DNA from 3 places in the Buttiauxella sp. AC038 genome. Region 3 is predicted to be linked to each of the others. Evidence: riboswitches for the same ligand, from Rfam matches in the RefSeq annotation. Region 3 holds a riboswitch; each other region holds the start of a gene.
The links. Region 3 has a riboswitch for thiamine pyrophosphate ahead of thiC (phosphomethylpyrimidine synthase ThiC). Riboswitches for the same ligand answer to the same signal wherever they lie in the genome.
Positions count from the first base shown of each region.

Region 1: another riboswitch for thiamine pyrophosphate. It lies ahead of thiB (thiamine ABC transporter substrate binding subunit); the one in region 3 lies ahead of thiC (phosphomethylpyrimidine synthase ThiC).
Region 2: another riboswitch for thiamine pyrophosphate. It lies ahead of thiM (hydroxyethylthiazole kinase); the one in region 3 lies ahead of thiC (phosphomethylpyrimidine synthase ThiC).

Region 1 is NZ_CEEDCQ010000001.1:755,385-765,241, reverse strand. It holds gene AC0IXI_RS03685 (XTP/dITP diphosphatase) at 1-565, shown strand, start outside; gene hemW (radical SAM family heme chaperone HemW) at 558-1,694, shown strand; gene AC0IXI_RS03675 (sugar efflux transporter) at 1,739-2,917, opposite strand; gene sgrT (glucose uptake inhibitor SgrT) at 3,059-3,220, opposite strand; gene sgrR (HTH-type transcriptional regulator SgrR) at 3,309-4,997, shown strand; TPP riboswitch at 5,023-5,122, shown strand; gene thiB (thiamine ABC transporter substrate binding subunit) at 5,159-6,142, shown strand; gene thiP (thiamine/thiamine pyrophosphate ABC transporter permease ThiP) at 6,118-7,755, shown strand; gene thiQ (thiamine ABC transporter ATP-binding protein ThiQ) at 7,834-8,538, shown strand; gene AC0IXI_RS03645 (DedA family protein) at 8,522-9,295, opposite strand; gene araC (arabinose operon transcriptional regulator AraC) at 9,396-9,857, opposite strand, start outside.
Region 2 is NZ_CEEDCQ010000001.1:1,706,385-1,716,241, forward strand. It holds gene AC0IXI_RS08150 (bifunctional diguanylate cyclase/phosphodiesterase) at 1-269, opposite strand, end outside; gene AC0IXI_RS08155 (transporter substrate-binding domain-containing protein) at 646-1,596, opposite strand; TPP riboswitch at 2,067-2,163, shown strand; gene thiM (hydroxyethylthiazole kinase) at 2,200-2,988, shown strand; gene thiD (bifunctional hydroxymethylpyrimidine kinase/phosphomethylpyrimidine kinase) at 2,985-3,794, shown strand; gene fbaB (class I fructose-bisphosphate aldolase) at 3,973-5,025, shown strand; gene AC0IXI_RS08175 (mandelate racemase family protein) at 5,262-6,416, shown strand; gene AC0IXI_RS08180 (ABC transporter substrate-binding protein) at 6,487-8,121, shown strand; gene AC0IXI_RS08185 (ABC transporter permease) at 8,118-9,155, shown strand; gene AC0IXI_RS08190 (ABC transporter permease) at 9,152-9,857, shown strand, end outside.
Region 3 is NZ_CEEDCQ010000001.1:4,706,196-4,716,052, reverse strand. It holds gene thiH (2-iminoacetate synthase ThiH) at 1-624, opposite strand, end outside; gene thiG (thiazole synthase) at 624-1,403, opposite strand; gene thiS (sulfur carrier protein ThiS) at 1,405-1,605, opposite strand; gene thiF (thiazole biosynthesis adenylyltransferase ThiF) at 1,589-2,344, opposite strand; gene thiE (thiamine phosphate synthase) at 2,337-2,972, opposite strand; gene thiC (phosphomethylpyrimidine synthase ThiC) at 2,972-4,813, opposite strand; TPP riboswitch at 4,961-5,074, opposite strand; gene AC0IXI_RS22260 (Rsd/AlgQ family anti-sigma factor) at 5,126-5,629, opposite strand; gene nudC (NAD(+) diphosphatase) at 5,733-6,506, shown strand; gene hemE (uroporphyrinogen decarboxylase) at 6,558-7,622, shown strand; gene nfi (deoxyribonuclease V) at 7,632-8,303, shown strand; gene AC0IXI_RS22240 (YjaG family protein) at 8,347-8,937, shown strand; gene hupA (nucleoid-associated protein HU-alpha) at 9,123-9,398, shown strand; gene AC0IXI_RS22230 (DUF1481 domain-containing protein) at 9,407-9,857, shown strand, end outside.

The sequences.
Region 1 (9,857 bases), 4.0 Mb from region 3:
CGCCGGTAAAGTGCGTGAACTCGCCGATTTACTGGGCGATTTTGGTCTGGATGTTGTGGCGCAAACTGAGCTGGGCGTGGAGTCAGCCGAAGAAACTGGGCTGACGTTTATCGAGAATGCCATTCTGAAAGCGCGCCATGCCGCACAGGTTACCGGCCTGCCTGCCATCGCCGATGACTCCGGTCTGGCTGTTGATGTGCTGGGTGGTGCTCCGGGGATTTACTCCGCACGCTACGCAGGCGTGGATGCATCCGACCAGCAGAACCTGGAAAAGTTACTGGCTACACTGAAAGATGTGCCGGACGATCAGCGCAAAGCACGATTCCATTGCGTGCTGGTCTATATGCGCCATGCAGAAGATCCAACGCCACTCGTGTGTCACGGTAGCTGGGAAGGCCAGATTACCCGCGAAGCAGCAGGCCAGGGTGGCTTCGGCTACGACCCTATTTTCTTTGTCCCGAGTGAAAGCAAAACTGCCGGTGAGCTTACTCGTGATGAAAAACGTGCGATCTCCCACCGTGGGCGAGCACTGAAACTGTTACTGGAAGCAATGAAAAATGGCTAATTTGCCACCTCTGAGTCTCTATATTCATATCCCGTGGTGCGTGCAGAAGTGCCCCTACTGTGACTTCAACTCTCATGCACTCAAAGGCGACGTACCGCACGATGAGTATGTCGCCCACCTGTTGCGCGATCTGGAAAATGACGCGCCAATGGCACAAGGACGTGAAATAAAGACCATCTTTATTGGTGGCGGTACGCCGAGTCTACTTTCAGGCGAGGCGATGCAAAACCTGCTCGACGGTGTGCGTGCACGCCTACCGGTGGCAGCGGATGCGGAAATTACCATGGAAGCGAACCCCGGGACGGTAGAAGCAGACCGTTTCGTGAGTTACCAGCGCGCTGGCGTGAACCGCATCTCTATCGGCGTGCAGAGTTTCAGCGAACCGAAACTCAAGCGCCTGGGGCGTATTCACGATTCTGGCGAAGCAAAGCGTGCAGCACATCTGGCAAACGGTCTTGGCTTGCGCAGCTTTAACCTGGATCTCATGCACGGCCTGCCGGATCAGACTCTGGAAGAAGCGCTCGATGATTTGCGCCAGGCGATTGAACTGAACCCACCGCATCTTTCGTGGTATCAGCTGACGATTGAGCCGAATACTTTGTTTAGCTCACGCCCGCCAAAACTGCCGGACGACGACGCACTGTGGGATATTTTCGAGCAGGGCGACAAACTGCTGACGGCTGCCGGTTACCAGCAATACGAAACCTCGGCCTATGCGAAACCAGGCTACCAGTGCCAGCACAACCTGAACTACTGGCGCTTTGGTGATTATCTGGGGATTGGCTGCGGTGCCCACGGCAAGGTGACATTTGAAGACGGACGCATTATGCGTACCGCCAAAACTCGTCATCCGCGCGGTTACATGGAAGGCAAATACCTCGATAAGCAGCACGATGTTGAACAAGCCGACAAACCATTCGAGTTCTTTATGAACCGTTTCCGTCTGCTGGAAGCCGCGCCTCGCAACGAATTTAGCCTGTATACCGGGCTTGATGAGTCGGTGATTCGTGCGCAGTTAGACGAGGCAATGGCTAAAGATTATTTGATTGAGACAGAAGAGTTTTGGCAGATTACCGAACACGGTAAGCTGTTTTTGAATTCGCTATTAGAAATTTTTCTGGCCGAATGATTATCTGTCGGATGACGTACAGCGTCATCCGACATTATTTCAGCTTAAATATTCTTTACCCGACTGGTCAGAATCAACGCCAACACCGACAACCCCGCAATTAGCCAGTACACTGAATGGTGCCCGAAGCTCTCCGCCAGCGCACCCTGTAACACGCCCGCCAGAATCACGCCCGTCGAAATACTGTTTGTAAATAAAGTGGTCGCCGAACCCGGCCTGCCCGGCATCAAATCCTGGAACCACAACATCCCGATACCGGCGACAATCCCGATAAACACCGCGTTAAAAAGCTGAAGTAACAGCAGCGCCGTGCGACTATGGAACAGAATCAATCCGACGTAGAACAACACGCCAGCCGCCACAGCAATCACCATCATACGGCGTTTACCAAAACGCTTAACGTAATAACCTGCAAGGATCATCGCCGGGATCTCAAGGCCCGCAGCGGTGCCCATCAGAAGCCCCGCCAGCGATTCAGGCAGCCCTAAATCAGTGCTGACCCATAACGGCATATCAATGATGTACATGGTGTTGCAGGTCCACATCAACATGGAGGCGATAAACAGCATGCGAACGTTTTTGTCTTTCCAGCCGCTGACCTGCGTGAGGGCAACATCTGCGGGTTGTTCAATCCTGCTCACTGAGGGGAGTGCAAAGAAAATGAGCGCCAGCGAGATAACGAAAATCCCGGCCGCGATCAGGAACATGGTGGTGAAACCGTAGTTTAGCGCCAGCATAAATGACAGCGGCGGCCCGATAACCCAGGCAAGCGAGAGCTGCGCACGCATTATCGAGCTGAACATCACCACCTCTCGCGCCGAGCTATCGGCATACTCGCGGGCAAGAGCGAAGATTTGTGGCATCGCCGTGTTGGCAATAGACGCGAACATAACGCCAACGGTAATTAACGTCAGGTAATGGCGGTTAAAAGCAAACAACACGCAGTTTGCCACGGCCATAACGCAACAAACCATAATTAGTTTGCGACGGTCGCCCCGGTTATCTGAACGCTTCGCCAGCGCCAGGCTGACGAGTATCCCGGCTATCGCATTGACGGTATAAAACAGCCCGACCCAGAACGGTCGCACCTGCACTTCACGCGTTAAAAACAGGCTAAGAGTGGGAGCCTGAAGTGCACCCGCAATCCCCATCATAAAAGCCACAACCATAAATGCGGCGTACACCGGATTGAGGCGGCGTCCTCGTGTCAAAAACCACAGCATGCAGAAATTCCTTTTGTTCGAGCGCTCACTGGGTGTGCAAAACGTAAACTATACCCTAATGACGGGTATAAAAAAGCCAGCAGGAACAATCTGCTGGCCAGGTGAAATTCACCAATTCTCAGTCACACATGTATCAACGAGTCAGTACTTCACGGTCACGGAAGTTGTCACCTCCCACTGCATTAAGTCCTCAAGCATCCTTAGACGTTGCGATGCTGTCAGGCGAGCCAGCCATCCAGCGGAAACACTTTGGGTTGCGGTAAAATACTGTTGATAGAACTTAACAACTGGCGACCGTTTCATATGTACCTCCTCGCTTTCAACGTTGATGATTATTGGCGTAATATGAGGAAAGTTAAATTGATGAGTTTCTGACGGGAGTTCCTCTTTTATGTCCAGCAGTCGTCTGCAACAACAGTTCATACGTTTATGGCAAAACTTTGAAGGTAAACCGCAGGAAACCACGCTCAATGAGCTGGCAGATCTGCTGAATTGTTCCCGCCGCCATATGCGTACACTACTGAGCGCGATGCAGGAAAAGGGCTGGCTCAGCTGGAAAGCAGAGGTCGGGCGCGGCAAGCGTTCACAGCTGGAATTCCTGTATACCGGCCTTGCGCTGCAACAACAGCGGGCAGAAGATCTTCTCGAGCAGGATCGTATTGATCAACTGGTGCAGATCGTCGGTGACAAAGCCGCAGTACGCCAGATGTTGATCTCCCATCTGGGCCGCAGCTTCCGCCAGGGGCGGCATATCCTGCGCGTGCTCTATTACCGCCCGCTATTAAATCTGTTACCAGGCTCGGCATTACGCCGCTCGGAAACCCATATTGCCAGGCAAATTTTCAGTGGGTTAATCCGTATAAATGAGGAAAATGGGGAACTGGAAGCAGATATTGCCCATCACTGGCAGCAAATTTCCCCATTACACTGGCGTTTTTATCTGCGCCCCGGCATTCATTTTCACCATGGCCGCGAACTGGACATGCTGGATGTCATGACATCTTTGCAACGAATTAATGCGTTGCCACTCTACGCACACATTACGCAAATCAGCTCGCCAACCACATGGACGCTGGATATCACGCTCTCGCAGCCCGACCAATGGCTACCTTGGTTATTGGGCAGTGTTAACGCAATGATCCTGCCGCGTGAATGGCAGACATTAAGCAATTTTGCCCGTCAGCCTGTTGGGTCAGGCCCCTATTCGGTGGTGCGCAACAATAACAACCAATTGAAAATTCAGGCTTACGATGATTACTTCGGCTATCGCGCATTGATTGACGAGGTAAATTTCTGGGTATTGCCAGAGATCGGTGAAGATGTCAGTTGCGCAGTGCAACTATCGGGCATGCCTGATAGTGAAAAAGCCGTCGAAAGCCGTCTGGAAGAAGGCTGCTATTACATTTTGTTTGATAGGCGATCCAAATCTGGCAGTAATGACGACGTTCGCCGCTGGCTAAGCCATGTGTTGGCCCCCATTCATCTGCTTTATAGCGCGGGTGCTCAAAACCAGCAGTACTGGTTTCCTGCGTATGGTTTACTGCCGCGCTGGCACCACGCGCGCCCACAACCGGTGCTTGAAAAACCTGATAGTCTGGAATCTGTAACGCTGACGTTTTACCGCGACCACGTTGAACACCGCATGATCAGTAAAGTGATGGAAGAGTTGCTGGCCCGCATGGGGGTAAAACTGGTGGTGCAGGAAGTCAGTTATGAAGAGTGGCACCAGGGTGAGGCAGAAAGTGATATCTGGCTGAACAGTGCCAACTTCACGCTGCCGCTGGAGTTTTCACTCTATTCGCATCTTTATGAAGTGCCGCTGATTCAGAAATGCATTGCGAATGACTGGGAAACGGATACCCGAAAATGGCATAACGGTGAGCTTTCGCTCCCGGAATGGTGCCAGAGTCGCGTTGAAAATAATGATATTTTGCCGTTAATCCACCACTGGCTGCGCATTGAAGGGCAACGCAGTATGCGCGGTGTGCGAATGAACACATTGGGTTGGTTTGATTTTAAATCGGCATGGTTTGCACCACCGGAACCGCAATCTTTGAGTACGGGTAAAGAGCTTTCGTAAGTTTCACAAAATCATTACAATGCACGCGTTCTCAACGGGGTGCTAAGACGAAAGTCTGGCTGAGATAATACCCGTCGAACCTGATCCGGATAACGCCGGCGAAGGGATTTGAGGCTCAATTCTCAAAGTCCTTTGCCACCCCTAATTCCAAGAGGTGCAAAGTGTTCAAAAAATTCCTGCCGTTACTGGCGCTCATCGCAGCCCCTGTTTTCGCCAAACCCCTGCTGACTGTTTACACCTACGACTCCTTCGCTGCCGACTGGGGCCCAGGCCCTGCGGTAAAAAAAGCCTTTGAAGCGGACTGCAATTGCGAGCTGAAATTCGTCGCACTCGAAGATGGTGTTTCCTTGCTTAACCGCCTACGCATGGAGGGTAAAAACAGCAAAGCTGACGTGGTTTTAGGGCTGGATAACAACCTGCTGGAAGCGGCGGCACAAACGAAATTGTTTGCTCCGAGCAATGTTGAAACCAGCTCGCTAAACATTCCTGGCGGGTGGAACAACAATACCTTTGTGCCATTCGATTACGGTTATTTCGCTTTTGTGTATGACAAAAACAAACTCAAAAACCCGCCGAAAAGCCTGAAAGAATTGGTTGAAAGCGACCAGAAATGGAAAGTGATTTACCAGGATCCACGCACCAGCACGCCAGGTCTCGGCCTGCTGTTATGGATGCAAAAAGTATATGGCGACAAAACGCCTGAAGCCTGGGCGAAACTGGCGAAGAAAACCGTCACCGTCACCAAAGGCTGGTCCGAAGCCTACGGCCTGTTCCTGAAAGGTGAAGGCGATCTGGTGATGAGCTACACCACTTCTCCGGCATATCACATTATTGAAGAGAAAAAAGATAACTACGCGGCAGCCAATTTCAGCGAAGGGCACTATTTGCAGGTCGAAGTAGCGGGCCGCCTGGCCTCCAGCAAACAGCCTGAGCTGGCGCAAAAGTTCATGAAATTCATCACAACGCCTGAATTCCAGAACACCATTCCAACCGGCAACTGGATGTATCCGGTAACAGATGTGAAATTGCCGGAAGGCTTTAACGGCCTGGTCAAACCACAGACCACGCTGGAGTTTAGCCCGCAAGACGTTTCATCCCATCGCGCCAGCTGGATCAGTGAATGGCAACGCTCCGTCAGCCGCTGATCCCCGGCTGGCTGATTCCAGGGCTATGCGCCGCCACGCTGGTGGTCGCCGTCGCCCTGGCAGCTTTTCTGGCGTTGTGGTTTAACGCGCCTCAAACCGATATCCGCGCATTGGTGCAGGATAGTTATTTGTGGCATGTGCTGCGCTTCTCTTTCTGGCAGGCATTTCTCTCGGCTGCCCTTTCGGTGCTCCCGGCTATTTTTCTGGCCCGGGCGCTTTACCGACGCCGTTTCCCAGGGCGATTAGCACTGTTACGTCTGTGCGCCATGACGCTGGTGTTGCCGGTGTTAGTTGCCGTGTTTGGGATTCTGACGGTGTATGGCCGCGAAGGCTGGCTGGCCTCATTGTGCGCCAGACTTGGCATCGAATGGGGGTTCTCACCGTATGGCCTGAAAGGCATTTTGCTGGCACACGTATTTTTCAACTTGCCGATGGCAACCCGCCTGCTGCTTCAGGCGCTGGAAAATATCCCCAGCGAACAGCGCCAGGTCGCCGCACAGCTTGGTATGCAGGGCTGGAATTTCTTCCGCTTTGTCGAATGGCCGTGGCTACGGCGCCAGATCCTTCCTGCCGCCGCACTGATTTTTATGCTCTGCTTCGCAAGTTTTGCCACCGTGCTTTCGCTCGGCGGCGGGCCGCAGGCAACCACCATTGAACTGGCTATCTTCCAGGCCCTCAGTTACGACTACGATCCCGCACGTGCGGCACTGCTCGCAATAGTACAAATGGTTTGCTGCCTTGGCCTCGTTTTGATGAGCCAGCGGCTGAGCAAAGCGATTCCGGTGGGAATCAGCCAAATGCAAGGCTGGCGCGACCCGCAAGATAACCTACGCCGAAAACTGTGCGACGGGTTGTTAATTTCACTCGCAATGTTGCTGCTATTGCCCCCGCTGCTGGCGGTCATCATTGATGGCATCAACAGCGGATTTAACAGCGTGCTTTCACAGCCAATTCTCTGGCAGGCATTATTCACCTCGTTAAGAATTGCAGTCGGCGCGGGGCTGATAAGCGTCGTCATTACGGTAATGCTGCTGTGGAGTTCGCGGGAATTGCGCCTGCGCAACCGCGCATTTGCCGGGCAAGCGCTGGAGTTGAGCGGCATGTTAATTCTCGCCATGCCAGGCATCGTGCTGGCGACCGGCTTTTTCCTGTTGCTTAATAACACGGTAGGTTTGCCGCAATCCGCCGATGGCATTGTGATTTTCACCAATGCATTAATGGCGGTTCCTTACGCCCTGAAAGTGCTGGAAAACCCAATGCTGGATGTGGCAGAACGCTACAACAAGCTGTGCCAGTCGCTGAATATCAGCGGCTTAAACCGCCTGCGTTATATCGAATTACGCGCGCTAAAACGGCCTCTGGCACAAGCGCTGGCATTTGCCTGTGTGCTGTCGATTGGTGATTTTGGCGTAGTGGCGCTGTTCGGCAATGAAGATTTCCGCACGCTGCCGTTTTATCTTTATCAACAAATTGGTTCATATCGTAGCCAGGATGGTGCGGTTACTGCGCTTATCCTGCTGATACTGTGCTTTGCTTTATTCACATTGATTGAAAAACTTCCGGGACGCGATTCCCAAAATGATTCAGGTTGCAGGAAGGCGGCAAGTGAATGAAGCCTGGGAAGATAGAAAACTATGTGACCTGGATGAAAGAACGCAGCCAACACACCTGCAACTTGAAGGATGAAGGGAATGCTAACGCTAACTGATGTAACCTGGCTCTATCACCATTTACCGATGCGCTTTTCGATGCAAATTAACGCCGGAGAACGCGTTGCGGTGCTGGGACCAAGCGGGGCGGGGAAAAGTACGCTGCTGAGTTTGATTGCCGGTTTTCTCACCCCTGCCAGCGGGCAGATTATGCTGCATGGCAACGACCATACGGCGACGGCACCCGCACAGCGCCCGGTATCGATGCTGTTCCAGGAGAACAATCTTTTCAACCACCTTACGGTGCGCCAGAACATTGGCCTGGGGCTAAACCCCGGCCTTAAGCTCAGCGCGGCACAACAGGAACGCCTGGCGACGATTGCCAGCCAGATGGCGATAAGTGATTTACTCGACAGGCTGCCAGCGCAGCTTTCCGGCGGCCAGCGCCAGCGTGTCGCTCTTGCCCGTTGCCTGGTGCGCGAACAACCGATTTTACTGCTTGATGAACCATTTTCAGCACTCGACCCGGCGCTACGCCAGGAGATGCTGCAACTGCTCGATAACCTGTGTCGCCAGCAACAGCTGACGCTATTGATGGTGTCACACAGTATTGAAGATGCAGCACGAATTGCCGAAAGAAGTCTGGTGGTGGTCGATGGCCGTATCGCCTGGGATGGCGATACGGCAACCTTATTGAGCGGAGAAGCCAGTGCATCAGCACTGTTGGGTATTAGTGGTGCCCGGTGAGCACTTTCCAAAGAATGCTGCGGTAAATCGGCATCATCGGGTGCATCTGGATTGCAACAAAGCTCCCCACGGCCAGCACCGTCATTGTTGGTGCTAACCAATGCAAACGAGCGCGCGGCAAGTACTGAGTTAAACGGTCAGTACTTGCTTTACCACTGCGCCACCAGCGCCAACACAACCATCCCGCTAGCCACAGCCCCAGTGCTACTAGCAGCAAGAGCCATTTAAAGCTGCTGCTTTGCATATCCGCAGGAATATCAATCGCGGCACCCGCCAGAATCCCCGGCAAGAAGTAGATGGGTGGCCAGAAAATGCAGCCAATAATATTCGGGACGATAAATTTAGAAACCGGAAGATCTAACATGCCCGCGACCATCGGCACCAGTGGGCGCGTTGGGCCAACAAAGCGGCCAACCAGGATGGTAAACATGCTGTGCTGATGCAGCGCATGCTCGGTTTTATCCAGCAGCGCTTTGTTCTTTTTCATAAACGACCAGCGATGCAGCGGCCCTTTAAAGCGGCCTCCCAGCCAGAACGAAATCCAGTCGCCCAGCAGGCAACCGATAATCCCCGCAGCCCAGGCGTGATAGAACCCAACCTGCCCGCCACCAATCAGCGCACCAAGCCCCGCCATCATTACCGTGCCAGGAAGGATAAGCCCCACCAGCGCCAGAGATTCCAGAAAAGCCACCAGCATCACCGCAAAAAGCGAATACGCCACTGACTGAGTAATAAAGTGTTCCAGCAAAGCTTCCATAAAGCGTCCGTCGAGAAACGAGTGGGCGATTCTCCTGAGTGTGGAATGAAGCGTCAAGCCATCATTTGTATGAATCAATAATAGCGGCTATTCACATATATTATTCACAGCCGGCACGAAACTCGCTCGGGCTGGCTCCTGTGCACTTTTTGAAAACGCGCGAGAAGTAGAGCTGGTCTTCAAAACCGACGTTGCGCCCGACGCTGGCAATCGGCATGCGGGTGGTGCTGAGCAACAGTTTGGCCTGCAGGATGCGTTGGTCTTCACGCCAGCTTAAAACGCTGACGCCAAGCTGCTGGCGGAACAAGTGCGACAGGCGAGAAGGCGATAAACAGACATGCTGCGCCACCCCTGCAATATCAAAATGGTTATTGGCCAGGTGGTCGCTGATATACTGGCAGGCATCGCGGACACGGTTATCAAGCGGTGGATTGAGGGAAGCATTCAGCACCTCCATGCGCCGCAACAACAACTGCTCTAACAGGTTAATCGCCAGCAATTCGGCGTAGCGCCCTTCTGCCTGCCCGGCTTCAATTATCTGGCCAAACAACTGTGAAAAATT
Region 2 (9,857 bases), 3.0 Mb from region 3:
ACTGGCAACGTGAGATCGTAGAGCCTGATAGTTGTACCAGAAATCTCAATGCTATTACTCAGTTTATCCGCAAATGAATACAGAAGAGCAAATGAAAGGCAGAGCACGATGTATTTTTTTAAGTTTTCAGGGCGTGCCAAATGCATCAATGGAAAATTTTTCCATTGATTGAATACTGTACTTTTGCTGATCTTTGAGTTTCTTTTAGTTAACTCAGTTTCCATGACCACAGGTGTGTACATTTTTACAAGAAAACTTCTAAGCCCCATGGTACTTACTCTCAATGATTTACTTTTCGATTATAAACAGTCTAATGATAGCCATGAGGTTTTAATCTTATCCGTGATTCATTCAACAAACACTAAACCAATAAGTTGCTATTAATTTTCATATAAATTTTAGTAACTAGTCAACCGGAATATATGATTAACCAAAAACAAATGTTATTAACATGCTGCGAATGTTGTTTTATGATGCTTATATGTTTTATTAAAGTTTAAAAATGAGTTGATATATTTTCATTGAGTAATAGTGTGAAGCATAAGTAAGTGAATTGAAAATATATCCAGAAATAGACATTTCTTTAGCAAGGTTAGGATTCTAATACATTCCTTAAGTCACCTGATGTCTTGAGCAACTAATTATTTATCGCCCTGTTCTTAAACAATCGTCAAATTGCGTTAATACTTTATCCATTTCTTTTGAGTAAGGAGTTTGTAAGTTTAGCTTTAAATAAGGAATCGGTTTATTAAACCAGACATCATGGATCTTACCAAAATCTGGTGATTTTCTAATTTTACAAAGACTCTGATTTACCAGTGACTTAAATTCTTTGTCATCGTGCGGCAGTAGTATGACAAAGAACTGTGGTTTCCCAACACCTTTATCGCTAATTGAAAATAAATTTTTATCGCTATGAGCCTCAATGATTTCTTTTAATGAAATATCGTTGATAAAAGCAGCCGATGTTTTGCCACTGCGCATCAGTTCAAAAGCTTTTTCCATGGTTGGAGTCGTAATAACGAATAAATTGAGATTCAACTCACGATTGGTCTGGTTAAGCGCAAGAGCATCAACTGATCCCGAAGTTACACTAACAGTATGACCCGCTAATTGATCAATGGATGATATCTTTTTGTTCTTTAAAGTTGCGAATCGTGTATATGAATAAGTATAGGGACTTGAATAGTCTGCAATCGTTTTCCATTCAATAACGTTAGCATTAACTGAACAGATCATATCTACCTTTTTCTCACGCAATAATTCATCTCTTTCTGGTAGATATTTGTTCTCAATATAATTAACTTTTAAATCCGGTATGTTCAGATGTTTGCTGATATCACTAACGATAACGTTACATAAATCGATAACATAACCAACAACTTTGCCATCCGATGCTACATAAGAAAAAGGTGGGGCATCACGATAGGCGATGTTTATTTGATGAGTTTTTGTGATGCTCTCTATTGTCTTTGAAAGCTGAGCTTGAGCAACAGAGACAAACAGCCCAGAAACAAGAAAAACACACATATTTAACCAATTGAATATTTTAGCACTGCTGTTTTTATTAAGTAAAACTTTGTTATCGATATTCATATAGGATGTTAATTTTATGTTTTTTATAAGAAAAGATCATAGGTAATTATATGTTTCTAGTTATACACATAAAGCATGCTGTTGCCAATTTCATTATAACGAATCAGATAGTTCCGAGGAGTGATTTAGTATGTTTTAAATACATTGCGATCATTTAATGGTCAAGTTATTTCAATGTGTTAACAGTGTTTTGTGAGATTAAATAATCCATGGAAATAATTTTACTGGTTGGTAAAAAATAATAAATGATGAACTCGTTAACTATGCTCAATTAATTTTTTAGATTTATGTTAATAGGTGTGGGGCGGTGTTTTCATTAATAGTCAAATCCTGATAAAGATGATGCTTGAGAGAGTTGGTCACTATTTCACTGTGCGCACTTAGATTAAGAACTTGTTTGTCTGACTTCCTGCTGGCATTATCCTGAGCAGGGATTAACGGAGCGTTAATCGCAAGTATTTGATTTTGAATTAAATGACTCGGGGTGCCCTTCTTTGTGAAGGCTGAGAAATACCCGTACCACCTGATCTGGATAATGCCAGCGTAGGGAAGTCAGATGCCTGCCAGGTCATCTCTTCTTCACGCCGGGCAGGAGCTTTTAATATGCAGCCTGACCTGCTACCCGGCCACCTTGCCGCGTCGGTTTTACACAATTTACATCAAGCTTCTCCTTTGGTTCACTGCATGACTAACGATGTGGTGCAGAGTTTTACCGCCAACGTGTTGCTCGCTATTGGCGCGGCTCCGGCAATGGTCATTGAGCCAGAAGAAGCCGCACAATTTAGCCCTATAGCCTGCGCTCTACTCATCAATATCGGCACACTCACCTCTGAGCGCAGTACCGCAATGCTTGCTGCCATTCATGCTGCGAACCAATCTTCTATCCCCTGGGTGCTCGACCCCGTGGCCGTCGGTGGCCTGGAGTTTCGTACACAATTTGCACGCGCGATCCTTGAATTAAAACCGGCCGCAATTCGTGGTAATGCGTCGGAAATCATGGCGCTTGCGGGCGAGCACAGTGGTGGGCGAGGTGTGGACAGTTCTGAAGAGGCGCTTTCAGCTCTACCCGCGGCACTTAAGCTTGCCCAGATTACTGGTGCGATTGTTGCGGTAACAGGTGAGGAGGATTACGTCACCGATGGGGAAAATGCCTGGAGCATTGCCGGTGGCGGCGTGTTGATGACGCGTGTTGTTGGCACAGGATGTGCACTTTCCGCAGTTGTTGCTGCCTGTTGTTCATTGCCTGGCTCCCGGTTAGACAATGTCGCTTCCGCCTGCCAGTTTATGAAATGTGCTGGCGAACAGGCAATTGCTGCAAGCCGCGGGCCTGGTAGTTTCACTCCAGCCTTTCTGGATGCGCTTTACGCACTAAATGCGGAGGCTCTGGTATGAAAGGAGTTAAACGCATTAACGCGCTAACTATTGCAGGAACCGACCCAAGTGGTGGCGCGGGTATCCAGGCTGACCTTAAAACGTTCTCGGCATTGGGCGCGTATGGCACCAGCGTTATTACCGCGCTGGTTGCACAAAACACACGTGGAGTGCAGTCGGTTTATCGTATCGAACCTGTGTTTGTCGCCGCCCAGCTTGATTCTGTGCTCAGCGATGTGCGTATCGACACCATTAAAATTGGTATGCTGGCTGAAACCGATATCGTTGAAGCGGTGGCGGAGCGGTTGGCATTTTACCAAGTCAAAAACGTGGTGCTCGATACGGTGATGCTGGCGAAAAGTGGCGACCCGTTGCTTGCGCCCTCTGCGGTAGAAAGCCTGCGTCGTCGGCTGTTGCCGCAGGTGGCGTTGATCACTCCGAATCTGCCGGAAGCCGCCGCGCTGCTGGATGCGCCTCATGCCCGGAATGAACGCGAAATGAAAGAGCAGGGGGATGCGTTGCTGGGGATGGGATGCAAGGCCGTGCTGATGAAAGGCGGTCATCTTGATGACGCTGAAAGCCCAGATTGGTTGTTTACTCGAAGTGGAGCGCAGCGTTTTACTGCACCACGTGTGCAAACGCGTCATACGCATGGTACGGGCTGCACACTGTCCGCCGCACTTGCGGCACTTTATCCACGCTATAACGACTGGCCTCAAACTATCACTGCGGCGAAAAAGTGGCTGTCTCAGGCATTAGAACAGGCGGATTCGCTGGAAGTGGGCAACGGAATTGGACCAGTTCATCATTTTCACGAGTGGTGGTAATGGCGTAAATCTCCGCCGGGCATAAAACGTTACACCATAAAACAAACCGATAGTGCTCCCGTAGGTGGCGAATACCGTGAGTCACGGCCAGGATTATGTCTGCCTGTTTTAACAAAAGCAGGCCAGGAGAATCCATCCTCAGCGGGCAGGGTGCTCGCTGAATTTACGGGAGCGTATTATGACTGATATTGCGCAGCTGCTTGGCAAAGATGCCGACAGCTTGTTACAGCATCGTTGTATGACTATTCCGGCAGACCAGTTGTATCTGCCTGGTTCGGATTATGTAGACCGCGTGATGGTGGATAACAACCGCCCGCCTGCAGTGCTACGAAACATGCAAACGCTGTATAACACCGGGCGGCTTGCTGGCACTGGCTACCTTTCCATTTTACCGGTCGATCAGGGTGTTGAACACTCCGCTGGGGCATCGTTTGCGGCAAACCCTCTCTACTTTGACCCGAAAAACATAGTTGAACTGGCGATTGAAGCGGGCTGTAACTGTGTCGCTTCAACCTATGGCGTGCTGGCCTCGGTATCGCGCCGTTACGCGCACCGCATTCCTTTCCTCGTCAAACTTAACCATAACGAAACGCTCAGCTACCCAAACACTTTTGACCAGACGCTGTACGCAAGCGTTGAGCAGGCGTTCAATATGGGCGCGGTGGCAGTGGGGGCGACCATTTACTTTGGTTCGCCAGAGTCACGTCGCCAAATTGAAGAGATTTCAGCGGCGTTTGAACGCGCACATGAGCTGGGGCTGGTCACTGTTCTTTGGGCATATCTGCGTAACCCGGACTTTAAAAAAGACGGTGTGGATTACCACGTAAGTGCCGATCTCACTGGCCAGGCAAACCATCTGGCCGCCACTATTGGTGCGGATATTGTGAAGCAGAAAATGGCCGAAAATAACGGGGGTTACAAGGCGGTAAACTTTGGATACACCGACGACCGCGTGTACACCAAACTGACCAGTGATAACCCCATCGATCTGGTGCGTTACCAACTGGCCAACTGCTATATGGGTCGCGCAGGGTTGATTAACTCGGGTGGTGCCGCTGGAGGTGAAACCGACCTGACAGATGCAGTGCGTACCGCTGTCATTAACAAGCGTGCGGGTGGCATGGGGCTGATTCTGGGCCGCAAAGCCTTTAAGAAATCTATGTCTGAGGGTGTTAAGTTGATTAATGCTGTGCAGGATGTGTATCTGAACAGCAAAGTGACTATCGCCTGATTTTCTGCGTATTGCTGGCGGGTTAGCGCAGCGACGCCCGCCGAAAACTTCCCCACATCCATCAGTTACCTTCATCACAGTTCCATAACATTTTGTGAAAAGCATCACGCCCCCCTGGACATATGTCCAAAAAATCACGCGCATTTAAGCACCTTTGAACGAGGCGGAGGTGAATTTTTACGCATAGAGTAAGTGATGAAACGCTGTTTTAAATTAACAAAGGGACAATAACAGCCGTGAAAATAGAATCCGTAAACGTAACCGTTTTTACTTACCCAACCCGCCGAGTTTCTGACAGTGCAGGTCACTCTCATCCTGGCCCGGAAAGCCTCGCGAAAATGGCGATGCTGACGATCACCACCGATGAAGGTGACTGTGGTTACTCTTTCGCGCCACCGGAAGTGGTGCGCCCTTATGTCGTCAATGCCTTCTTCCGTAAAGTGCTGGTCGGGCAAGACCCGTTTAACCGCGAGCGCATCTGGCAAGACCTGGTGCACTGGCAGCGTGGCAGCGCACACCAACTTACCGAACGTGCGCTCTCGTTTGTTGAGCAAGCACTGTGGGATTTAATTGGCCGCAAACTGAAAGTGCCGGTCTACAAATTGCTTGGTGGATTCCGCGACAAAGTGCCGGCTTACGGCAGCACCATGTGCGGCGACGAACTGGAAGGCGGTTTATCTACGCCAGACGAATTCGGCCAGTTCGCTGAAAAGCTGGTCGCTCGCGGCTATAAAGCCATCAAACTTCACACCTGGATGCCACCGGTTGCCTTCGCTCCAGACCCCAAAATGGATGTTAAAGCCTGTGCCGCCGTGCGTGAAGCCGTTGGCCCGGATATCGATTTAATGCTTGATGGCTACCACTGGTACAGCCGCAGTCAGGCGCTCTACATTGGCAAGGCGCTGGAAAAACTCAACTTTGCCTGGTTCGAAGAGCCGATGGAAGAAGAGAGCATGGCGTCTTACGTCTGGCTTTCTGAGAACTTATCTATCGACGTTGTCGGGCCAGAAAGCCTCGGCGGCAAACACCATAGTCGTGCAGACTGGGTAAAAGCCGGCGCGTGCGACATCCTGCGTGCGGGGGCGAACGGCGTTGGTGGCATTTCACCAACCATGAAAGTTGCCGCACTTGCTGAGTCCTTCGGCATGGACTGCGAAGTTCATGGCAATGGTGCGGCAAGCCTCGCAGTAGTGGGCGCAATTCGTAATTGCCGCTGGTACGAGCGTGGTTTACTGCACCCGTTCCTTGAATACGATGAGCCAGCAGCGTACCTGAACAGCATCGTTGACCCGATGGATGCCGATGGTTTTGTGCATTTGCCACAGCGTCCGGGCCTGGGTGAAGACATTAATTTCTCGTATATCGAAACGCATACCGTAAGCAAAGACTAACAGCCGTAAAAATAATAAGCCCGGCGCGAAAGACGCCGGGGAATACTGACCCTACAAAACGGTATCTATCATGAATCGAAGCTCCCGACTGGGGGCGTGGCTGCTCACGCTCCTGTTCATGTTCGGTAGTAGCTCGGTGATGGCGAAAACGCCACCTGACCAGCTGATCATCGGCATGAATATGAATAACCTGCTCACTCTCGATCCGGCCGCCATGACCGGTAACGAAGTGGTGGGACTGGTGGTAAACCTCTATGACTCGCTGGTGGAGTTAGACCCGGCGAAACTCACCAACGTGCGCCCGGCACTGGCAACCTCCTGGGATATCTCGGAAGATGGCAACCGCCTGACGTTCCACCTGCGTGATGGCGTGAAATTCCACTCTGGTAACGAACTCACCGCAGACGACGTGGTGTGGTCAATGCGCCGCGTTTTACACCTCAATTTGGCGCAGGCATCAGTATGGAAATCCTACGGTTTTAGCAAAAAGAACGTTGATGAGCATGTCAAAGCACTGGACGCTTCAACGGTTGAAATCACGCTGCCTAAAGCCAACGACCCACAGCTGGTTATCTATTCGCTGGCCGCACTCGGAAGTATCGTGGTGCTGGACAGTAAAACGGTAGAACAGCATGTACAAAACGATGACTGGGGCAATCGTTGGCTGACGACCAACGAAGCGGGTTCTGGGCCATTTAGCCTTGATGTGTGGCAAGCAAAAGATGTATTGCGTATGAAGCGCAACCCGGATTACTGGCGCGGCGCGCCTAAACTCTCCCGCGTGGTATTCCGTCACTTCCAGGAGTCGCAAACTTTACGGCTGATGATCTCCAAAGGCGATCTGGATATTGCCAGCAACATGGCGGTATCTGACGTAAACGCCTTGCGAAAAGATCCCGATTTGACCGTCGATGCCGTAAAAAAAGGCACCATTTATTACGTTGCCATGAGCATGAAGGAAGCGCATTTCGCCAACCCGAAAGTGCGTGAAGCTGTGCGTTATCTGATTGATTATCAGGGTATCAATAAAGCATTGATGCCGGGATACGGCGTGCTGCATCAGCGTCCAATTCAATCAGGTATGCCTGCAACGCTTCCGAACCCAGGCTATGCGCTGGATATTCCACGGGCCAAAAAACTGTTGGCTGAAGCTGGTTATCCTGACGGGTTTGATACCACGCTGCGCGTGTTGGCGGACCAACCCTTCCTGAATATCGCGATTGCGGTGCAATCCACGCTGATGCAGGCGGGAATCAACGCGAAAATCGTAACCGGCACGGGCAACCAGATTTACGGCGCAATGCGCGAGCGTAAGTTCGACATGTTGGTTGGGCGCGGCGGCAGTGGCGTAGAACCGCATCCGCATTCCAGCCTGCGCTCTCTGGTCTACAACCCGGATAACAGTGACGCGGCTCGTCTGACTAACTTCCAGGGTTGGCGTACCAGCTTCTATGACAAAACGCTGAACCAGCAAATCGATAAAGCTCTGGTGGAGCGTGACCCAACTAAGCAGCGTGAAGAGTATCAGGCGATTCAGACCCGTTATGACGAGTTGATCCCTGCATTATTGCCGCTTTCACAAATGGTGGATTCGGTGGTGGTACGCAACGAAGTGCAGAACTACCAGCCGCACCCATCAGCCACCACTTTCCTGCGTGATGTTTATAAAACGCCTGCTGCTGAAAATGGGGAGAACAAAGGATGAGCATGATCTTGCTGGCTCCGGGCGGCCGTGTCCGGCGTTTTTCAAAGCGCTTAAGCCAGGTGCTGGTCACCTTGTTTGGGTTACTGCTGCTTACCTTCTTTATTGGCCGCGTCATGCCAATCGACCCGGTGCTGGCGATTGTCGGCCCGGATGCAGACCAAAGCACTTATCAGCAGGTTTATCACCAGTTAGGGTTTGATCAATCGCTGGCTACTCAGTTTTGGATTTACCTTGGCGGTTTGCTGCATGGTGATTTGGGCAATGCGCTGCTGACTGGGAAACCGGTGGTTGACGACATTCTGCGTGTCTTCCCGGCAACGCTTGAACTGGCGACGGTGGCGATTATCGTCGGTGCGGGCCTTGGTATTCCGCTTGGCGTCTGGGCAGCGGCTCGCCGTAACAGCGTGGTCGATTATGCCGTGCGTATCATCAGTCTTGCGGGTTATTCCACGCCGATTTTCTGGGTTGGGATGATGGGACTGCTGCTGTTTTACGCCTGGCTGGGTTGGGTGGGCGGCGCAGGGCGTATTGATTTAGGGCTGGATGGCATTGTGCCGCGCCGTACAGGTTTGCTGTTAGTGGATGCGTTGCTGGCGGGAAACAGCGCGGTGTTCTTTAACGCGCTAAACCATCTGATTCTTCCGGCTTCTCTGCTGGGCTTCCATTCGCTGGCCTATATCAGCCGCATGACGCGCAGCTTTATGCTGGCTCAACTGTCGCAGGAATTCATTATCACCGCACGCGTCAAAGGGCTGACCGAGCGCCAGGTTATCTGGAACCACGCGTTCCGCAATATTCTGGTGCAGTTGCTGACGGTGGTGGCGCTGGCCTACGGCTCTTTATTGGAAGGCGCGGTGTTAATTGAAACTGTGTTCTCGTGGCCGGGTTTTGGTTCTTATCTCACCGGTAGTCTGCTGCTTGGCGATATGAACGCGGTGATGGGTTGCGTGCTGGTGGTGGGAGTGATCTTTGTGTTGCTGAACCTGCTGTCCGACATGCTCTACCAACTCTTTGATCCGAGGACAAAATCATGACTGTCTCCTTTGGAACACCACAACTCACCGCCGCCGACGAGCGTTCATTACGCTTCAAACGAGCCGGTCTGCGGGCTGTTGGGTTTATTGGCAAAATGGCGCGCAATCCACTGACGGCGATTGGGGGAGGGATTGTTTTCCTGTTGTTGCTGGTGGCAATTTTCGCCCCATGGATAGCGCCTTTTAACCCGCTGGTGCAGGATTTGAATAACGCGCTAACCGCACCCAACGCCACGCACTGGTTTGGCACCGATGAGTTTGGTCGCGATATTTTTAGCCGCCTGGTTTACGGCTCACGCATCACGCTTTACATCGTATTACTGGTGTCGATAACCGTAGGTCCGCTTGGCTTGTTGCTCGGAGTAACCGCCGGTTATTTCGGCGGAAAAGTCGATATGGTATTGATGCGTGTAACTGACATCTTTATTTCGTTCCCAAGTCTTGTACTGGCACTGGCATTTGTTGCGGCACTCGGCCCCGGCCTTGAGCATGTTGTGATTGCAATTACGCTCACAGCCTGGCCGCCGATTGCTCGCCTTGCGCGTGCGGAAACCCTTTCATTACGACAAGCTGACTTTATCTCTGCCGTCCGCCTGCAAGGGGCTTCGCCGGTTCGTGTGCTGTGGCGTCACATCGTGCCGCTGTGCATGCCGTCGGTGATTATCCGCATTACGATGAATATGGCGGGCATCATCCTGACTG
Region 3 (9,857 bases):
TTCCAGGCGCCAGAAGAAATCCTGCTTGTTGCCCCGTAAATGATGCTGCGCGTATACCGCCTGGTGATAGGTTTCCTGATAAACCATCACCCCATCCAGCCCGAGAGTTTTCAGTTCGGCATATTCATGTTCATCCAGCGGCTGTACTTCCATTTGCAGCGAACTGAACTGGCGGCGGATCGCAGGAAGGTGCTGACGAAAATAATCCATTCCGACTTTGGTCTGGTGTTCACCGGTCACTAACAACAAATGTTCGAAGCCTAGTTTGCGAATCGCCTCGCATTCCCGCTCAATTTCCTGTTGATCCAGGGTTTTGCGTTTGAGCTTGTTACTCATGGAAAACCCGCAGTAAGTACAATCGTTAGCGCAGAGATTTGACAGATAAAGCGGCACGTAAAAACTCACCGTGTTACCAAAACGCTGGCGAGTTAATTTCTGGGCCTGTTGTGCCAGCGGCTCGAGATAGTGGCTGGCGGTAGGGGAGAGCAGCGCCATCAGATCGTCGCGGGTGATTTTGCGTGCGCTCAATGCTCGCTCCACGTCGGCAGCCGTCTTGCTGTTAATACGAAGTCGGATGTCATCCCAGTCCAGCTCACGCCAACGGTCGGTGAAAGTTTGTGCCATCACGTACCCTCCTGGCTAAATTGCAGAAACTGGGTTAACGGGCTGGAGGCTTGTGCCTGCTGGTGGCGGGTGCCTAAACCGGATTTAGCCGCTAATACGCCAGCTTCAACTGCCAGGCGAAATGCCTGAGCCATTTGCACGGGATCATGCGCCACGGCAATCGCCGTGTTCACCAGTACCGCAGCGGCCCCCATTTCCAGCGCTTCTGCGGCATGGCTTGGCGCACCGATACCTGCATCAACCACTACTGGTACGCGAGCCTGGTCGATAATAATTTCTAAAAATGCCCGGGTTTGTAAGCCCTGATTCGAACCAATTGGTGCCCCGAGTGGCATGACCGCTGCACATCCGACTTCCTCAAGCCGTTTGCACAAAACGGGATCGGCGCCGCAATAAGGCAATACGACAAAACCCTGTTTGACGAGTGCCTCCGCAGCTTTCAGCGTTTCGATGGGGTCGGGTAGCAAATAGCGGGCGTCGGGGTGGATTTCCAGTTTTACCCAATGCGTACCGAGCGCTTCTCGGGCAAGCTGTGCGGCAAAAATCGCTTCTTCAGCCGTTTTAGCGCCAGAGGTATTCGGCAGCAACTGTACGCCCGCCTCAAGTAGTGGCGCGAGAATCGCATCGTTACGGTTACGCAAATCGACGCGCTTCATTGCCATCGTCACTAACTGCGAGCCGGAAGCGCGAATCGCTTCAACCATCACCTGCGGCGAGGAAAATTTCCCGGTGCCGGTGAATAAGCGTGATGAGAAAGTTTTATCAGCAATCTGTAGCATGTTAACCCCCGGCTATGGCCTGAAAAAGCAAGATCTGGTCGCCATCTTTCAACAAATGAGCTTCCCACTGTTCACGTGGCACAATGCTTTGGTTGATGGCGAGTGCTACGCCTGGTTTCAACAGGCGCAGTTGGTCAAGCAGCTTTTCCAGCGTCAGGTTATCCGGGCACTGCAGCGGTTCATCGTTAAAGTGGATGTGCATCTCGCCCTCCGCATACCGGGCAATTAGCCGCTTTTTGCATAGCGAGGGAGCGCCAGCTATGTTGACGGGCGTCGAACAGGCGCAAAGTACCCGTTGCTGGAGCCATGCCGCTCAACAACTTTATGGCCTCCAAAGCCTGCAATGTTCCCATCACACCAACCACCGGGCCGATGATTCCCGCAGTACGGCAGTTGCGCTCCGGTTCGTGTTCGTCAGGCCAGACACAGCGATAACAACCGCTTTCCCACGGTGGCGTCAGAACCATCAGTTGCCCGCCAAATCCGACTGCACTTGCAGAAATCAGCGGTTTGTTATGTGCGACACAGGCGGCGTTAACGGCCTGGCGTGTCGCCATGTTGTCGCTGCAATCCAGCACCAGATCGACGTTCTTTACCGCCTGCATCAACGCTTCTCCAGCTAAACGCTCGCTAATAACCTGGAGCGTAATATCCGGGTTAAGCTTCTGGAGATGGCGTTGAGCGGCCAGCGATTTTGGCTGTTCCAAATCCTGAGAGGTAAACAAAATCTGGCGCTGCAAATTACTGATATGCACGTTGTCATCGTCGGCGAGAATCAAAGTACCAACGCCTGCCGCCGCAAGATATAACGCGGCTGGCGAACCCAGCCCGCCAAGCCCGACGATTAAGATTTTGCTGGCGAGCAGCTTTTGCTGCCCTTCAATGGCGATGTCTTCCAGCAACATCTGGCGGCTGTAACGCATGAAATCGGCATCATTCATAGCCAGCCCCCACAAGCTCCAGTAGCTGCGCTGTTGCCGCTCGCCAGTCTGGGGCCAGAGTAATTGCGCTCACAACTGCGACACTTCCAACGCCCGTTGCGAGTACAGCAGGAACGCGCTCAATACTTATTCCACCGATGGCGACAGTCGGGTAATCGCCCAGCGTTTTGATGTGGGCTGCGAGTTGCGAAAGCCCTTGAGGAGCGGACGGCATCTGCTTGGTTTGAGTTGGAAAAACATGCCCCAACGCGATGTAAGAAGGGCGTGCTTCCAGGGCGCGATCCATTTCCATATTGTCGTGCGTCGAAAGCCCGAGGCGCAGGCCCGCATCGCGGATGGCATCCAGATTAGCGACATCCAGATCTTCCTGGCCCAGATGAACACCGTAAGCACGATGTTTTATCGCCAGTCGCCAGTAATCATTGATGAATAACCTCGCCTCATATCGCTTACCAAGCGCAATGGCAGTAGTAATGTCGGCTTCAACTTCTTCGTCGCGTTTGTCTTTAATCCGTAATTGAAGGGTGCGTACTCCCGCCTCCAGTAAGCGGGCAATCCACTCGACGCTATCCACTACCGGATACAACCCGAGTCGTTTGGGCACAGAAGGGAAGGCGGGGGTGCTCATCACACTTCCTCCTGACGCAGATAAATTTCGCCACCTTTTGCACGGAAGGATTGCGACATATCGTCCATGCCAACTTCTATGGCTTGCTTAGCGGCGAAATCGCGAACCTCCTGGGAGATTTTCATCGAGCAGAATTTTGGTCCGCACATCGAACAGAAGTGCGCGACCTTGCCGGATTCCTGCGGCAGGGTTTCATCGTGATAGGCGCGGGCGGTGAAAGGGTCAAGCGCGAGATTAAACTGGTCTTCCCAGCGGAATTCAAAACGGGCTTTCGACATCGCGTTGTCGCGGATTTGCGCACCAGGGTGGCCTTTTGCCAGGTCTGCGGCATGTGCCGCAATTTTGTAGGTAATCAGCCCCTGTTTAACATCTTCTTTATTCGGTAGGCCAAGATGCTCTTTTGGTGTGACGTAACAAAGCATCGCACAGCCGAACCAGCCAATCATGGCTGCACCAATACCTGAGGTGAAATGGTCGTAACCCGGTGCAATATCGGTGGTCAGCGGGCCGAGCGTGTAGAACGGAGCTTCATGGCAGTGCTCCAGTTCTTCGGTCATATTGCGGCGGATCATCTGCATGGGCACATGTCCCGGGCCTTCAATCATCACCTGCACATCGTATTCCCAGGCAATTTTGGTCAACTCGCCAAGCGTATGCAGCTCAGAGAATTGCGCTTCATCGTTGGCATCCTGAATGGAGCCAGGGCGCAGGCCGTCGCCAAGCGAGAGTGAAACGTCGTAAGCGGCACAGATTTCGCAAATTTCGCGGAAGTGCTCATACAGGAAGTTTTCCTGATGATGTGACAGGCACCATTTCGCCATAATCGAACCGCCGCGCGACACAATTCCGGTCAGGCGTTTGGCCGTCATCGGCACATAACGCAGCAGCACTCCGGCGTGAATGGTGAAATAGTCCACGCCTTGCTCGGCCTGTTCCAGGAGTGTGTCGCGGAACATTTCCCAGGTCAGGTCTTCAGCGATGCCATTTACTTTTTCCAGCGACTGGTAAATGGGCACGGTGCCGATAGGGACTGGGCTGTTACGTAAAATCCATTCGCGGGTTTCGTGGATATAGCGGCCGGTGGAAAGATCCATCACGGTGTCTGCGCCCCAGCGCGTTGACCACACCAGTTTTTCCACTTCTTCTTCAATCGAGGAGGTGACCGCTGAGTTGCCGATATTGGCATTCACTTTGACAAGGAAATTACGGCCGATAATCATCGGCTCAGACTCAGGGTGGTTAATATTGGCGGGAATGATTGCCCGGCCTGCGGCGACTTCATCGCGTACAAATTCAGGAGTAATGTTTTCTGGCACGAGAGCACCAAAACTCTGGCCTGGGTGCTGGTGGCGTAACACTTCATCGCGAATGCGTTCGCGGCCCATGTTTTCACGTATGGCGATAAACTCCATTTCCGGCGTCACTATGCCCTGGCGTGCATAGTGCAACTGCGTGACAATTTTCCCGGCTTTTGCGCGCTTCGGCGTGAGTTGTGTTTCAAAACGCAATTCGTCCAGACCATCATCAGCAAGGCGCTCTTTGGTATATGCAGAGCTACGGTCGGTCAGTGTTTCGCAATCATCACGCTCGCTAATCCAGCTTTCACGCAGTGGTGAAAGCCCGCACAGAACGTCGATGCTGATTGCCGGGTCGCCATACGGACCTGAAGTGTCATACACCGGAATGGCATCGTTAGGGGTGAACAGAGGGTTTTCTTTCGTACCGCCCGTTGCGGTTGGGCTAAGTTGAATTTCGCGCATCGGTACGCGGATATCATCGCGTGAGCCAGTTAGATAAATGCGTTGGGAATTAGGGAAAGCAGTACCTTCCAGCGTATGGATAAAATGCTGGGCAGCAGCGCGTTGTTCGCGGCGGTTTGTTTTTTTTCAGTAATAGACATAGCTCATTCCAGTAAATATCAAGGAGTGGCTTGCCAGAACAACGGAGGAGTAATAAATGTGGGGCGCCCGCGTACGGGTGAACCCAAAAGCAGAATTACTCTTGTTCCCTTCGCAGGTATTAGCCTGATCAGGTTCCGCGGATCCCGAATTAACGGTCTCAGCCGGTGTTCAGTTAAACACTCGGCACTCCGACAAGAAGAAACCCGTATTGCTACGGGTCGTTATGTAAACTACTCGTTAACAGCGCAGAACTCAAGCCGGGCGTGCAAGGTTGCCGGTATCGTTAGCACTGTCATTTATATCGTGGTCGTAAGCTAACTGAATGAGTTTATCTTCCAGTGAAAAACGTGATTCCAGTGCTTCACCGATGCCGGATAACGCTTTCTGGAACTCAATATAGTTATCATCATCGATAGCACTTTCGAGATGCGAATCGTAAAAATCCATGATGTGCTGGGTGTTGGCTTCAAGCTGCGGATAAAGATGAGTTGCGGCTAAAAGTGGGCTGCTGCCTTCCATTTCGCTGATAATGCGTTCATAAATATTGAAATGACCGGCAGAAAGATAATCCACCAGATTATGGCAAAAGTTATCCAGAGCCTTTTCATTGAGCGCGGTATGGGATTCCTTGTTAGGCTTGATCCCAACCATATTGTAATAAGCCACCAATAAATGTTTGCGGGCATATAGCCATTGGTCGATTAACTCATTACTACCACCGACGCGCTCAGTCAGATTTTCTAACTGGTTAAGCATGATTGACTCCGTGATTCCGTGAGTAAAAGATGTAACGCAAACGTACCCAAAATTGTTACGACCATTTGTTTATACCAGCGAACTCGGGGATGTGCACCAGGTTATGGAACGTGTAATTCAAAAGTTAGATCAGGGCTGGTTTATCGTCAGTCATGAACAAAAATTGTGGTTGCCGAAAGGTGAGCTACCTCACGGAGCAGCACAAGATTTTCAGCTTGATGGTGCGGTTGGGATGCATATCGGCGAGTGGGAAAGTGAGCCGGTGTGGTTAGTGCGGCAACATCGCCGTGCGGATATGGGCTCAGTGCGCCAGGTTATTGACCAGGACCCAGGGTTATTTCAACTTGCTGGGCGTGGCGTGCAGTTAGCGGAGTTCTATCGCTCGCATAAGTTCTGTGGCTACTGTGGCCATGAAATGCACGTCAGCAAAACTGAATGGGCGATGCTGTGTAACCATTGTCGTGAACGCTACTATCCACAAATTTCACCGTGCATAATCGTGGCTATCCGTCGTGAAGACCATATCCTGCTTGCTCAGCACACACGCCATCGCGGTGGAATTTATACCGTGCTGGCCGGTTTTGTCGAAGTTGGGGAAACCCTCGAGCAGGCCGTGGCGCGTGAGGTGATGGAAGAGAGCAGCATTCGTGTGAAGAATTTACGCTATGTAACTTCCCAACCTTGGCCGTTCCCGCAATCGCTGATGACCGCATTTATGGCGGAATATGACAGCGGCGAAATTGAAATCGACCCGAAAGAGTTACTTGATGCGGGTTGGTATCGGTATGACCAACTTCCGTTATTGCCTCCACCGGGTACGGTGGCTCGTCGCCTGATTGAAGACACTGTCGCCCTGTGTCGGGCAGAGTATGAATGACGTGGTAAACTGGCGGAATGTATTTAGAGTTCCAGCCAAAGGAAATGCAAAATGACTGAACTGAAGAACGATCGTTACCTGCGGGCGCTGCAACGCCAGCCTGTAGATACCACGCCAGTATGGATGATGAGGCAGGCAGGTCGTTACTTGCCAGAATACAAAGCGACTCGTGCGCAGGCTGGCGATTTTATGTCGCTGTGCAAAAATGCTGAGTTGGCTTGCGAAGTGACTTTGCAGCCGCTGCGTCGCTACAAGCTTGATGCGGCGATCCTCTTCTCCGACATCCTCACCGTGCCTGATGCGATGGGGCTTGGCCTTTATTTTGAAGCGGGTGAAGGCCCGCGTTTCCGCTCGCCAATTACCAGCCGTGCTGATGTTGAAAAGTTGCCGATTCCTGATCCGGAAGGTGAACTGGGTTATGTGATGAACGCGGTACGTACTATCCGCCGCGAGTTAAAAGGCGAAGTACCGCTGATTGGCTTCACCGGTAGCCCGTGGACGCTGGCGACTTATATGGTCGAAGGCGGCAGCAGCAAAGCCTTTACCGTGATTAAAAAGATGATGTATGCCGACCCGCAAGCGCTGCACCTTCTGCTCGACAAGCTGGCGCAAAGCGTCACGCTGTACCTGAATGCGCAAATCAAAGCGGGTGCGCAATCGGTGATGATTTTCGATACCTGGGGCGGCGTGCTGACCGGGCGTGATTATCAGCAGTTCTCGCTCTATTACATGCACAAAATCATCGATGGCCTGCTACGTGAAAACGAAGGTCGTCGAGTGCCTGTGACCATGTTCACTAAGGGTGGCGGTCAGTGGCTGGAAGCGATGGCTGAAACGGGATGTGATGCGCTGGGATTAGACTGGACGACCGATATCGCCGATGCTCGTCGTCGTGTCGGCCATAAAGTCGCATTGCAGGGCAATATGGACCCTTCAATGCTGTATGCTCAGCCTGCGCGTATCGAAGAAGAGGTCGCGACCATTCTTGCCGGGTTCGGTAAAGGTGAAGGCCACGTCTTTAACCTGGGCCATGGCATTCACCAGGATGTTCCGCCAGAACACGCGGGTGCATTTGTAGAAGCGGTGCACCGTTTGTCGAAGCCGTATCACGAGTAAGGATCAGTGATGGATCTTGCAAGCTTACGCGCACAGCAGATCGAACTCGCTTCACAGGTGATCCGCGAGGATCGCTTTGAGCAGGATCCTCCCCGGTTAATTGCCGGGGCAGACGTTGGGTTTGAACAGGGCGGTGATGTTACGCGTGCCGCCATCGTGTTATTGCAATATCCCTCTCTTGAACTGGTTGAATATCAGGTGGCGCGTGTCGCCACCTCGATGCCATATATCCCCGGCTTCCTCTCGTTTCGCGAATATCCTGCACTGCTTGCGGCGTGGGAAATGCTGTCGCAAAAACCGGACCTACTGTTTGTTGATGGCCACGGTATTTCGCACCCACGGCGTTTGGGCGTTGCCGCCCATTTTGGCCTGCTGGTGGACGTGCCGACGATAGGCGTTGCTAAGAAGCGTTTGTGTGGGAAGTTTGCACCGTTATCTGAAGAACCTGGCTCATGCCAGTTGCTGACCGACAAAGGTGAAGCGCTCGCATGGGTATTACGCAGTAAAAAGCGCTGCAATCCGTTGTTTGTCTCCACAGGCCATCGTGTAAGCCTTGATACGGCCTTGCTATGGGTGAATCGCTGTCTGATGGGTTACCGCTTACCTGAAGCCACTCGCTGGGCAGATGCTGTGGCATCGGGTCGCCCGGCTTTCACGCGGTGGCAAGCAATTCAGGGGTGATTAAGGTAAACTGCCGCTAATATTCCGTCTTTGAGACATCGCTATGTTACAAAACCCAATCCATCTGCGCCTGGAGAAACTGGAAAGCTGGCAACATGTCACTTTCATGGCTTCTTTATGCGAACGTATGTATCCGAATTACGCCATGTTCTGCCAGCAGACTGAATTTGGTGATCCTCAGTTGTATCGCCGTATTCTCGACTTGATTTGGGAAACATTGACGGTCAAAGATGCGAAAGTAAACTTTGACAGCCAACTCGAGAAACTCGAAGAAGGCATTCCGTCTGCCGACGACTATGATATTTACGGTGTCTATCCGGCGATTGATGCATGCGTTGCATTGAGCGAATTAGTTCACTCACGTCTTTCAGGGGAAACTCTTGAGCATGCAATCGAAGTCAGTAAGGCATCAATTACCACAGTTGCCATGCTAGAAATGACCCAGGCTGGTCGCGAAATGACCGACGAAGAGCTCAGAGCAAACCCTGCTGTTGAAGAAGAATGGGACATCCAATGGGAGATTTTCCGCCTGTTGGCTGACTGCGAAGAGCGCGACGTTGAGCTGATCAAAGGGCTCCGCGCGGACCTGCGTGAAGCAGGTAGTAGCAATATTGGTATAAATTTGCAGCAGTAAGACAGCAAAACGTGACTTACAGTCCGAATTGTCACCCCTGAAGGCTTCCAATTAGCCCCCCGTCTGGTCTACATTTGTGGGGCGAAAAAAGTGGCTATCGGTGCGTGTATGCAGGAGAGTGCTTTTTTGGCATTTCCGTCGCACTCGATGCTTAGCAAGCGATAAACACATTGTAAGGATAACTTATGAACAAGACTCAACTGATTGATGTAATTGCTGACAAGGCTGATCTGTCTAAAGTACAGGCTAAAGCTGCTCTGGAATCCACCCTGGCTGCAATTACTGAGTCTCTGAAAGAAGGTGATGCTGTCCAACTGGTTGGTTTCGGTACCTTTAAGGTAAACCACCGTGCTGAGCGCACTGGCCGCAACCCACAGACTGGTAATGAAATCAAAATCGCCGCAGCTAACGTGCCGGCATTTGTTTCAGGCAAAGCACTGAAAGACGCTGTTAAGAGCTAATAGTGTCAGTGAACAGTTTTAGCAGAGGGGCGTTTACGCCCCTTTTGTTTGTCTGCCGTCCTCTGGCCGCGCTGACAGGCACATTGCTGCTTATGGCTTGCAGCAGTCATTCTCCTCTCCCGCCATTTACCGCGAGCGGATATATTGCCGATCAAGGTGTTGTGCGCATCTGGCGTAAAGACAACAGCGATGATGGCAGCATTCACATGCTTACGGCGTTTAGCCCAAGGCAGAAGGGTGCAACGACCACCAGTGATTACCGCTGGCAAGGTGAGCAACTGGTATCGATTGAAATGACGATTCAGAGCGAGCCGTCAGAACATATCAAAGTGCGTTTTGACGATCATGGCGAACTGAGCTTTATGCAGCGCGAAGTGAATGGTCAAAAACAGCAGCTTTCCAATGACCAAATCGCTTTGTATCAGTATCAGGCGACTCAGACTAAAGCGACCAGCGAAG